Regions from separate parts of the Halobacillus sp. Marseille-Q1614 genome, predicted to be linked through region 3. Evidence: riboswitches for the same ligand, from Rfam matches in the RefSeq annotation. Region 3 holds a riboswitch; each other region holds the start of a gene.
The links. Region 3 has a riboswitch for S-adenosylmethionine ahead of HUS26_RS02895 (methionine ABC transporter ATP-binding protein). Riboswitches for the same ligand answer to the same signal wherever they lie in the genome.
Positions count from the first base shown of each region.

Region 1: another riboswitch for S-adenosylmethionine. It lies ahead of HUS26_RS18150 (homoserine O-acetyltransferase); the one in region 3 lies ahead of HUS26_RS02895 (methionine ABC transporter ATP-binding protein).
Region 2: another riboswitch for S-adenosylmethionine. It lies ahead of mmuM (homocysteine S-methyltransferase); the one in region 3 lies ahead of HUS26_RS02895 (methionine ABC transporter ATP-binding protein).

Region 1 covers NZ_CADDWH010000001.1:3,622,046-3,625,323, reverse strand. Annotated here, with positions in the region: gene HUS26_RS18160 (NAD(P)/FAD-dependent oxidoreductase) at 1-744, opposite strand, end outside; gene HUS26_RS18155 (DUF2188 domain-containing protein) at 989-1,186, opposite strand; SAM riboswitch class I at 1,344-1,455, shown strand; gene HUS26_RS18150 (homoserine O-acetyltransferase) at 1,545-2,600, shown strand; gene HUS26_RS18145 (homoserine dehydrogenase) at 2,608-3,278, shown strand, end outside.
Region 2 covers NZ_CADDWH010000001.1:2,596,866-2,600,143, forward strand. Annotated here, with positions in the region: gene HUS26_RS13005 (DeoR/GlpR family DNA-binding transcription regulator) at 1-300, shown strand, start outside; gene HUS26_RS13010 (n-acetylglutamate synthase) at 350-688, opposite strand; gene mmuM (homocysteine S-methyltransferase) at 714-1,667, opposite strand; SAM riboswitch class I at 1,914-2,018, opposite strand; gene HUS26_RS13020 (sensor histidine kinase) at 2,376-3,278, shown strand, end outside.
Region 3 covers NZ_CADDWH010000001.1:597,770-601,047, reverse strand. Annotated here, with positions in the region: gene HUS26_RS02905 (MetQ/NlpA family ABC transporter substrate-binding protein) at 1-485, opposite strand, end outside; gene HUS26_RS02900 (methionine ABC transporter permease) at 512-1,180, opposite strand; gene HUS26_RS02895 (methionine ABC transporter ATP-binding protein) at 1,173-2,198, opposite strand; SAM riboswitch class I at 2,271-2,389, opposite strand; gene HUS26_RS02890 (TlpA disulfide reductase family protein) at 2,587-3,003, shown strand; gene HUS26_RS02885 (hypothetical protein) at 2,996-3,278, opposite strand, start outside.

The DNA of each region.
Region 1 (3,278 bases), 3.0 Mb from region 3:
TTTCTCCATCCCATAATACGTGCGATAGATTTCTTCGAATTTTCCCTGGTTTTTGGCAAGCTGTTGAAACTCCTCCGGCCAGACTTCAAGCCCTAAGCAGTCCCTCCCTTGTTCCATCGGGAATAAAAATCCTATCCTCCCGTCGTTTAAAAATATTTCTGTAGTCGGTTCTAATAAGGGTGTAATGTTTTTATAATACCCGTAGAAAACAGGCCGAATCGGAGAATGGTCTCCATACTTCTTTGCTCCTGCCAAGTGGGCAATCTTTGAATTCTTCCCATCAGCTCCAACAACTAAGGGAGCCTTCAGGTACTGCTTATTCCCATGGCTGTCCACTATGACGATTCCATTTACCCGGCCATCTGACTTAAGTAAATGGACTGCCTGCGTTCCTTCTAACAGTTCCACACTAGGGAAAGACAGTGCTTTTTTTATTAATACTTGATCCAGATGAGCACGTTTTGGTATAAGCGTATAGGAAGAGCGAGGTCCTTCAATAAAGCTGTCCTTTATATATGTACGCATTCTGGTGATTTTACGAAGGCCCGTGGCTTCTACTTCTTTGAGAACTTCTAACTTTTTTAAATACTCTAAGTGAGAAAGGTGATGAGTAGATAATGTATCACTCGGAAAATGAGCTTTATCGACCAGCGTTACTTTCTTCCCCATCTTACCTAGTAAAATAGCCAGGCTGGCCCCGGCGACCCGGGCTCCTATAATTATGACATCTGCTTGTTGTTCCATCGCTTGCACACCTTTACTATTGATACGATCAGCTTAACGCTTTTCCCTCATTAAATCCATAATTTCAGCATACTCACGTTCCTTTTAGCTCAAGCCTCTGCGCTTGTCCTGCCCGATCGTTATTCCGCAGGAGTCTCTCAGATTTCCTTTTTTGATCTAACACTGCCTTTACTTTCAATAGAAATCTCGTATAAAAAAGCTGATCCATATTAAAAAGCTCCCAGGTCATGGGAGCTTGTGGTGATTAATATTTAATTTCATCTTCTACTTCATGGTTCTTATCTAAAATTAATACACGGCTCGGTTTGTTGTGTTCTGCCATTTCCTTTGCTTTGGCAATCGCTGTGTCACGCTCATCATACTCGTCCGTTGGGGCTACGTCTTCAATTTTGACAAACCAGCCTGTTACATCTTTATTAGGTGATACGCTGTATTCTTTCATTCTTTAATCTCTCCTTCATCCTAATTATCGTCTTAATTTGTATCTTCCCAGGCAGCTTCTGCTTCAAACGTACGAAAAAGCATAAAAATAGTTTGACAATAAATAATTCTCATTCTATAATTCGTAACATACCTTATATGGACGACTAATTTAATAACTCTTATCTAGAGTGGCAGAGGGACTAGGCCCTGTGACGCCCGGCAACCTTCAAGCAACGGCTTGAAAAGGTGCTAATTCCTACAGATCTAATCAGATCTGAAAGATAAGAGGAGGAAACCTAAACGATCACCCTCTTCTTATTCTTTTAGAAGAGGGTTTTTTATATGCAGTCAAAGCAATACGAGGAGGGAATCCTGCTGTGTCGATTAAAAATATCTCTAACCAGAAAACAAATACCGCCGTTACTCTTCATAACTTTACTTTTGAATCAGGACACACTTTTTCTAATGTTGAACTTGCTTATGAACGATCGGGCCCAAGTGACGCCCCTGTCATACTCATTTGCCATGCTTTGACCGGAAACCAGTACGCCGTCGGAACAGAGGAGAGCCCGGGCTGGTGGAAAGGCCTGGTGGGTAATGGATGCCCCATTGATACATCCAAATTTCAAATCATCACCTTTAATGTGCTTGGAGGATGTCATGGATCTACAGGCCCGGCAAGCATTGACCCGCAAACGAATGACTATTACCGGCAGAAGTTCCCTCCCGTTACAATTAGAGATATCGTCCACGCCCAGCATGCTGCTTTGTTAAAGCTTGGCATAAACAATGTTCATGCGGTCATCGGCGGATCGTTGGGCGGAATGCAGACGTTAGAATGGGGACTGTTGTACCCGGATTTTATGAAACAGCTCTTCTGTATGGCCGCAACCCCTTACTTAAGCGATTATGGCATTGCTTTTAACCATATTGGTGCACGCGCCATTCAGGACGATCCTTCTTTTAATGATGGCCATTATGAACAAACGGACAGACTGAACGGGTTTGAAATCGCCCGGATGGCTGGAATGGTTACTTACCGCAGTGGCACGCTTTTTCAAAAACGATTTGCAAGAAGCCAGACGGAATCACTTTATAATATTCAATCATACTTAGACTATCAAGGTGAAAAAATCAAACAGCGGTTTGATGCTAACAGTTACCTTTATTTACTTGAAGCGATGAACCATCATGATATCAGCCGCGGACGAGGAAGTTTAGAGGAAGTGTCACGGCAGTACAAAGCGAAGCTGTACACGATAAGCTTTGAACACGACCTTCTGTATCCAAAGGAGCTTATCGAAACCTTCAGCCGCTATGTGCCCAACAGTGAACACCATCATGTAAAAACAGACTATGGCCACGATGGATTCTTAGTAGAATTCGACGAATGGGGCTCATGGATCGAAGAAAAAATCAACAAGGAGCAGTGAATGCAGGATGACGATTAGAGCAGCGATCCTTGGTTTCGGTACAGTCGGCCAGGGAGTTCATGATATTTTATTTGAGAAGCAGCAAGAGTTAGCAAAATTAGCCGGGGATCAAATTGAGGTTTGCGGCGTACTCGTTCAAAATTTAGAAAAGCCGCGGCCGATTAAAGAACATCTATTTGTGACGGACCATTTTGAAGATATCCTGTCTCTTAAGCCAGACATTGTGTTCGAAGCTACGGTCGGAGAGGAGCCGAGCTTCACCTATCTGTCCCAGGCAATTGCCCGTGGAATTCATATCGTAACAGCTAATAAAGTGATGTTTGCGGCTTATGGCCCTTCTTTATTAGCACAGGCCAATTCTCATGTCGGTATCGGTTATGAAGCGACCACTGCTGCCGGCACACCGATCATTGGACTCATTTCTAAATTAATGCAGGTTAATCAAATTACGGGAGTAGAAGCAATTTTAAACGGAACGAGCAATTATATCCTGACGGCTATGCAGTCCGAAGGCAAGCCTTTTTCACGTGCCCTGCAGGAAGCCCAGGAAAGAGGCTATGCGGAAGCCGATCCTTCTAATGATATTGAAGGAGATGACGCTTTCTATAAGCTAATGATCTTAAGCCACCTTCTTTATAACAGACAGCCCGACTGGGAGACTGTCCCATGCGAGGGGAT
Region 2 (3,278 bases), 2.0 Mb from region 3:
GAGCAGTCTCTCAATATGATTCGAATTGATAAAGCCTTTATCGGGACGAACGGGCTGGACCTAAAAGAAGGGATGATTACCACCCCTAACCTTACCGAAGCGCGGATTAAGCGGATGATGATTACGAACTCCAGGCACACTATTTTATTGACCGATCATAGTAAAATTGGCAAAGTGAATTTTGCAAAAGTAGCTGATCTGGCAGAGATAGACTTTTGTATCGTAGACAACCATATACCGGCTGATTTTGAAGAGGACATGAAGCGTTTTGATGTAAATGTACATATGGTTAAAGTTTAAAACGGCTTTAAACACAAAAAAGAGGATCCAAAAAGGATCCTCTTATGTATTAAACCTCTCTGATAACCGATCTGCCTTCGGTTTGCTTCTGGTCGATCCATTGCCACTCTTCATGGAGCTCTATTTTCCCATCATTCGTTATTACCGGCGTGGACTTACATTTCCCTCCTCTTATTTCATTGGAGATGTTAATGTGGTTGTATCGGAACTCTAATGTATCATCTGCATTCACAATTCCAACCAGCTTTCCTTTTACGATGTCTCCGCCCTCGTAATCTGCGTAAAGAATGCGCCCCTCCTGGTAATAGTGAAAATAAGTTTTTGAAGAGACTTCCCCATTCTCCGTATTTTCCACAGAAATGAACGTTCGATTATTATAATCAATCATCCTAAATCATCCTCCTGGCACAAAGTTATCTCCATTTCTTAGCTAGCGATTCAATATGCTCTGGTGTTGTTCGGCAGCACCCGCCAATGATGCGCGCGCCCGTTTCATACCAGGCTTCCGACTGAATATCGAATGGGTCACAAGCTTCTTCCCCATGCCATGTTTTCGTTTCAGGATTATAAGTTTCTCCTGAATTCGGATAAACAATAATTGGCTTCACTGTGTTTCTACGCAGTTCTTTCACAGCTTCTATAGCAGAAGGGACTGGGGCACAATTTACACCAATGGCTACGATCTGGTTATGATCATTAAATGTTTCTGCACATCTCTTTAGATTCGTACCATCACTTATGGCATCTCCATTTCTTAAGGAAAAAGACAGCCAGGCAGATGTACCCGGAAATTCTTCCAGTAAGGAAGCAAGTACTTGCGCTTCCTGAAAAGACGGGATGGTTTCTATAGCTAAAAGATCCGCCCCTGCTTCAATCAAGGCTTCCATACTTGGACGGTGAAAATCTGCTAAACATTTATCAGACACGCCGTAGTTCCCTGCGTATTCAGACCCATCTGCAAGATAGGCTCCATATGGTCCTACAGAGGCAGCAACCAAAGGTTTAGAACGGTCTGTTTTTTCTTCCTCATTCCAAACCTCATCTCTGGCCTGTCTTGCTAGATGAACCGTCTTTTTAATTAAGTCTATTGCTTCCTCTTTTTTAATACCGCGCTTAGCAAACCCAGCAATTGTCGCCTGGTAGCTTGACGTAATAGCTACATCTGCTCCTTTGCGGAAATAATCCGCATGTACCTGGACAATGGCTTCTGGCTTTTCCAGCAAGACTCGTGCTGACCAAAGCGGATCATCCAAATCACATCCGTGCTTTTCTAATTCCGTCGCTAACGCCCCATCAAGAATGACAAGGGAATACTTTTGCAAAATTGAATCAATGGGATTGTGCTTTTGACTGGTTTGGTTCGACATATCTGGTTCCTCTTTTCTTTACGTGCTTTCCTATACAGAACAAAGGCTAAAAGCGCCATGGTAGACACGAAACGCATAAGCAAAACGGCCGGAGGAAGGCGGCCTTCCCTTTTAGCAGGGCGGATTGCTTATGACGCGAGTGTCTGGGTGCTGGATCTGGATGTCGCTCTTTTAAACATATATATCCACTTGCTATACATTAAAAAACGCACTCCAAACGAGTGCGTGTCCGACAAATAAAAGAAGCTCCTATCTATCAGGTAAGATCACCCGCTGGAATTAGCACAGTGTTTAAATAGACCTGTTGCTGAGGTTTCTAAGGGCCAGTCCCTCCACCTCTCTGGATAAGAATTATTTACATTTTTCACAACTCTACCAATTGATTTAAAAATAGTCAAGATAGTAAAAATGTATACCATTTCAATATGAGAACCCCAGAAATCTATTCATCCTCCTAGTCTATTTGTTTCATTTTCCAGCTTCACTAGAGCGGTTACATTTTGTGGAAGCGTTCGCGAAGTGCTGAGGCCACCGGGATTCTCACGCTCTCTCATACTATAGAGACAGAATTGACGCTTTCGGGCTTTTTGTTATAGTTTAGGAGATTATACAGGAATACTGACCAGACCACATGTTGAGAAAAGGAACTATCAGCTTTTTCGAACAGCTGTTTTTCCATTGGCTCTCTCGTGAAAGGGGCTCCTTAAAATGAAAAGCATTCAAAGCCGCTTATTAATCATGCTGCTAATGTTCATCATTCTCCCCTATTTTTTATCTGTTTTTTTAATCTACAGCTACACGAAAAATAGTGTGGAGCAGCATGAACTTGAGAACAGCCGCGAACAAATTCAGGAAAGCTCAGAAGAACTCGAACAATATTTCAATGAGATGATTGATCTTCCTTATATTCTGTATCGCGACCCCGAGCTTTTTCGGATCTTCAATAACGAAATAGATGATTCAGCCTATTTAGAAAAAAGCTTAGAAAATTACTTTCTCATGCGAAAAGAAATCCGGCAGGTCCGGCTATATCTCGATAAGGGTAAAGAATCGTTAGCTGTTTATAATGGAATGGTCAGCGCACGGAAATCAAAGCCTGACTTTTTAGAGCAAAATACGATAAACGAACTTTATGATACAAACGTTAAATACCCCCTGGAACCGCCTCATCCGATTGAAAATTATAATGAGGCCGCGATTGTCCCCCAATCGGACAACTCTACGGTGATGACCTTTCACCATAAAATAGTAGACGTGCTGTCTAATGAATTTCTCGGCATCCTTACGACAGACATCGATTTAGATGTCTATGCTCAAATATGCCAAAACCTCCTGCAGGAAGACGAAGAAACCGTGATGCTTGTTAATGAAAATGCCAATGTAATTTACGCAAACGACCAAGAGCTTATCGGCAAGCCAGTAACATCTGACATAAAACAGAAGATGAACACCTCAGGAGGAAAAAGTGAAGATATAATTCTATCCAAAACCTTAACAGGACCGCTTCAAAACTGGAAATTAGTGAAAATCACACCAAGTGAAGTCTTATTCCAGGAGGTCAGAAAAACCGCCTACACAAGCATTTTGGTGGGGATAGGAGTCGGGCTGTTA
Region 3 (3,278 bases):
ACATTCTCATCCAGCTTGATTAGTCCTTCTGTTTCCAATAAGGAAAGAATTCGTCCATGATCTGCTGTTGAATTACTCATTAGTACAGTTGTACCTTCTTTAATTTCGTCAATGCTTTGAAAATCTTTAGAATAGATACCCATTGGCTCTATATGAATACCGCCTAAATTAGCAAAATCAAAATCATTTTGAGCCATTTGGTCCTCTAAATAAGGAATATGCTGAAAGTAGTTAGCATCGATATTTCCTTCATGCAGGTCCTGGTTCGGCAGGATGTAGTCCTGATACTGCTCAATATTAAGGGTGATTCCTTCTTCTTCAAGAAGCGGCTTAGCCTCTTCTAAAATCTCCGCGTGAGGAGTACTGGAAGCTCCTACAGTAATTTCAGAGCCAGGTCCTTCCTCTGATGAATCATCTGATGAACCGCAAGCTGCAAGTACGAGCAGCAGCAGGGCAAAAATAGAACTTGTTAAAAACTTTCTCATCTTTGTTACCTCCTAAATATTTATGTTTATCTTTTATCCAGTTTTCTGGAGGAAATATCTCCAATGAACTGGAAGATGAATACAATGATCACAATTAAAATCGTACATACAGCAACGACATCGAACTCTCTGCGCTGGAAACCATAGAAGTAAGCAAAGTCCCCTAGACCGCCTGCACCAATAACACCAGCCACAGCTGTGTATCCTATTAAAGCAATGGCCGTTACCGTAATCCCTGAAATTAAGGCCGGCATAGACTCAGGAAGCAGGACTTTAAAAATGATTGTTCTGTATTTCGCTCCCATAGATTTAGCAGCTTCAATAACCCCTTTGTCCACCTCTTTTAAGGCAATTTCTACAAGACGGGCATAAAATGGGGCGCCTCCGACAATAAGAGCCGGCAAGGCTGCTTTAGGACCTCGAATCGTTCCCATAAGAAAATCTGTAAAAGGGAACAGCAGTAAAATCAATATGATAAAAGGAATAGCCCGGAAAACATTGACTAAAGCAGAGGTGATCCAATTCAATGCTTTATTTTGCCACATGCCGCCTGGACCTGATAAGTAAAGAAGCAGCCCAAGCAGAAGACCTATAATAAAAGTTCCAGCTACAGATATCACCGTCATGTACATGGTTTCATAGGTTGCCTCAACGATATCTTCGGCTTTTACATTGGGAAATAGCTGATTAAACATTAGGGCTGACCTCCACTTCAACAGATGTTTCTCGAATATACTCTATAGCACGGCTGATCTCTGCCTCAGCGCCTACGATTTGAACAAGCATAGTTCCGTAGGCTCCTTTTTGAGTCTGAGTAATTTTTCCATGCAGGATATTTACGTCGACAGGGAATTTTCTCGAGACATCACTTATTAACGCCTGGTTTGTATTCTCTCCAATAAAATGAAGCTGTACAATTTCACCGTTCTTGTACCTTTCCTGGATTAAGTTCAGGGAATCTTCCCGATCCGGGTCTCCCATCACCTGATCAACGAATCGCTTTGTTACTTTTTCTTTTGGATGAAGGAACACATCCAGAACGTCACCTGACTCGACTACCTTCCCGCTTTCCATAACAGCAACACGGTGACAGATTTTACGGATAACATGCATTTCGTGAGTAATTAAAATGATAGTAAGTCCAAGTTTTTCATTAATGTCTACTAATAAATCGAGAATAGAGTCCGTCGTTTCTGGATCAAGTGCGGAAGTGGCTTCATCACAAAGCAGTACCTCCGGGTTGTTAGCAAGAGCGCGGGCAATACCCACTCTCTGCTTTTGACCGCCGCTTAATTGAGAGGGATAAGACTGGCCTCTGCCGGTTAACCCAACTAAATCAATAAGCTCACTTACTCTATTGGCACGTTCTTCTTTAGGTACTCCTGCTATTTCTAATGGAAAAGAAATATTATCGAAAACTGTACGAGACCATAATAAGTTAAAATGTTGAAAGATCATCCCGATATTTTGGCGGGCTACCCGCAGTTCACTTTTACTCAGTTCAATAATATTTTGATCGTTTATATTAATTGCACCTTCGGATGGTTCTTCGAGGCGGTTAAGGAGCCGGATAAACGTACTCTTCCCGGCACCGCTGTACCCGATTACTCCAAAGATTTCTCCTTTATCGACCGTTAAATCCAGCTTATCGACTGCTTTAACGTCTCGATCTCTTGTCTTAAAAACCTTAGATAAACCTTCAATAGATATCATGATGTCACTCTCCCTTACTAAAAAACGCTTTTCTGCATAAGAACAGAAAAGCGTAGTCAGTTTCAATCTGTTCTCTCATCTGTCAAAGGTTTCACTTTGCAGGAATTGGCACCACTTCAGTTCTTTTTTAAAAAGATCCTGATGGTTGCCGGGCATCATCGGGCCAGTCCCTCCGCCTCTCTGGATAAGAGGATTCCTTTATTCAATTATCAATTTATCGAACTTAAGCACCAAGAAGGAGTTTAGCATTTAACTTAAGATGCTGTCAATAAAAAATCTTCTCAAAGAATGAGAAGAGAATTTAAAATATTCAATTCTTTAACGAAGTGCGATTTATGTTAGCATGGTAAGGAGAAATCGTCAATTCTTATGCAGAGGTGAACATACAATGAAACTTGCTCCTGATTTTACACTGCCTTATATAGATTCAGAAAACAACTTTACCCTTTCCCAACAACAAGGAAAAGTTGTAATCCTTACGTTTTGGGCTTCCTGGTGTACTGATTGCGGGATTGACATGCCTAAAAAAGAACAGCTGTTTCAAACGATGGATCACTCCAAAGTTTCTATGCTGACGATCAACGTTACAGGCAGAGAAAGAAGTATTCATGACGCCGAAGACTATTATGATAAATTTCTGACGCAGCCTACTTTAACAGATAGAGGTACAAAAATTTACAAATTATATAAAGCTAAAGGAGTTCCCACTACTGTGATCATAAATCAAGAAGGAGAACTGGCTTTTCAGTTTAACGATAAAGCTGACTTCCTGGATATTGTGAAAGCGATTGGGACCCTTATCTAGCCAGCAGCATTAAAGATTCAACATAAAGAATATCTCGCAGCTTGCCCTCGATTTTTCCTAGATCAGCAGGTAATTTTGAAAGCTGTACTTCTCCTTCCAGCATTTTTTCGATGATTTGCGAAGGAGCATGAACATGCACAGGACAATGAAATTCATAATCGTAATCAATTCTTACGTTCTGTGTGCTGATCGTTAAAGGAACCGTTTCCTGTTCACCATGAAAAAACAATACAATCGGCCGCTCTTTCCACTTTTTCAGCAGGTCAGATCGATCG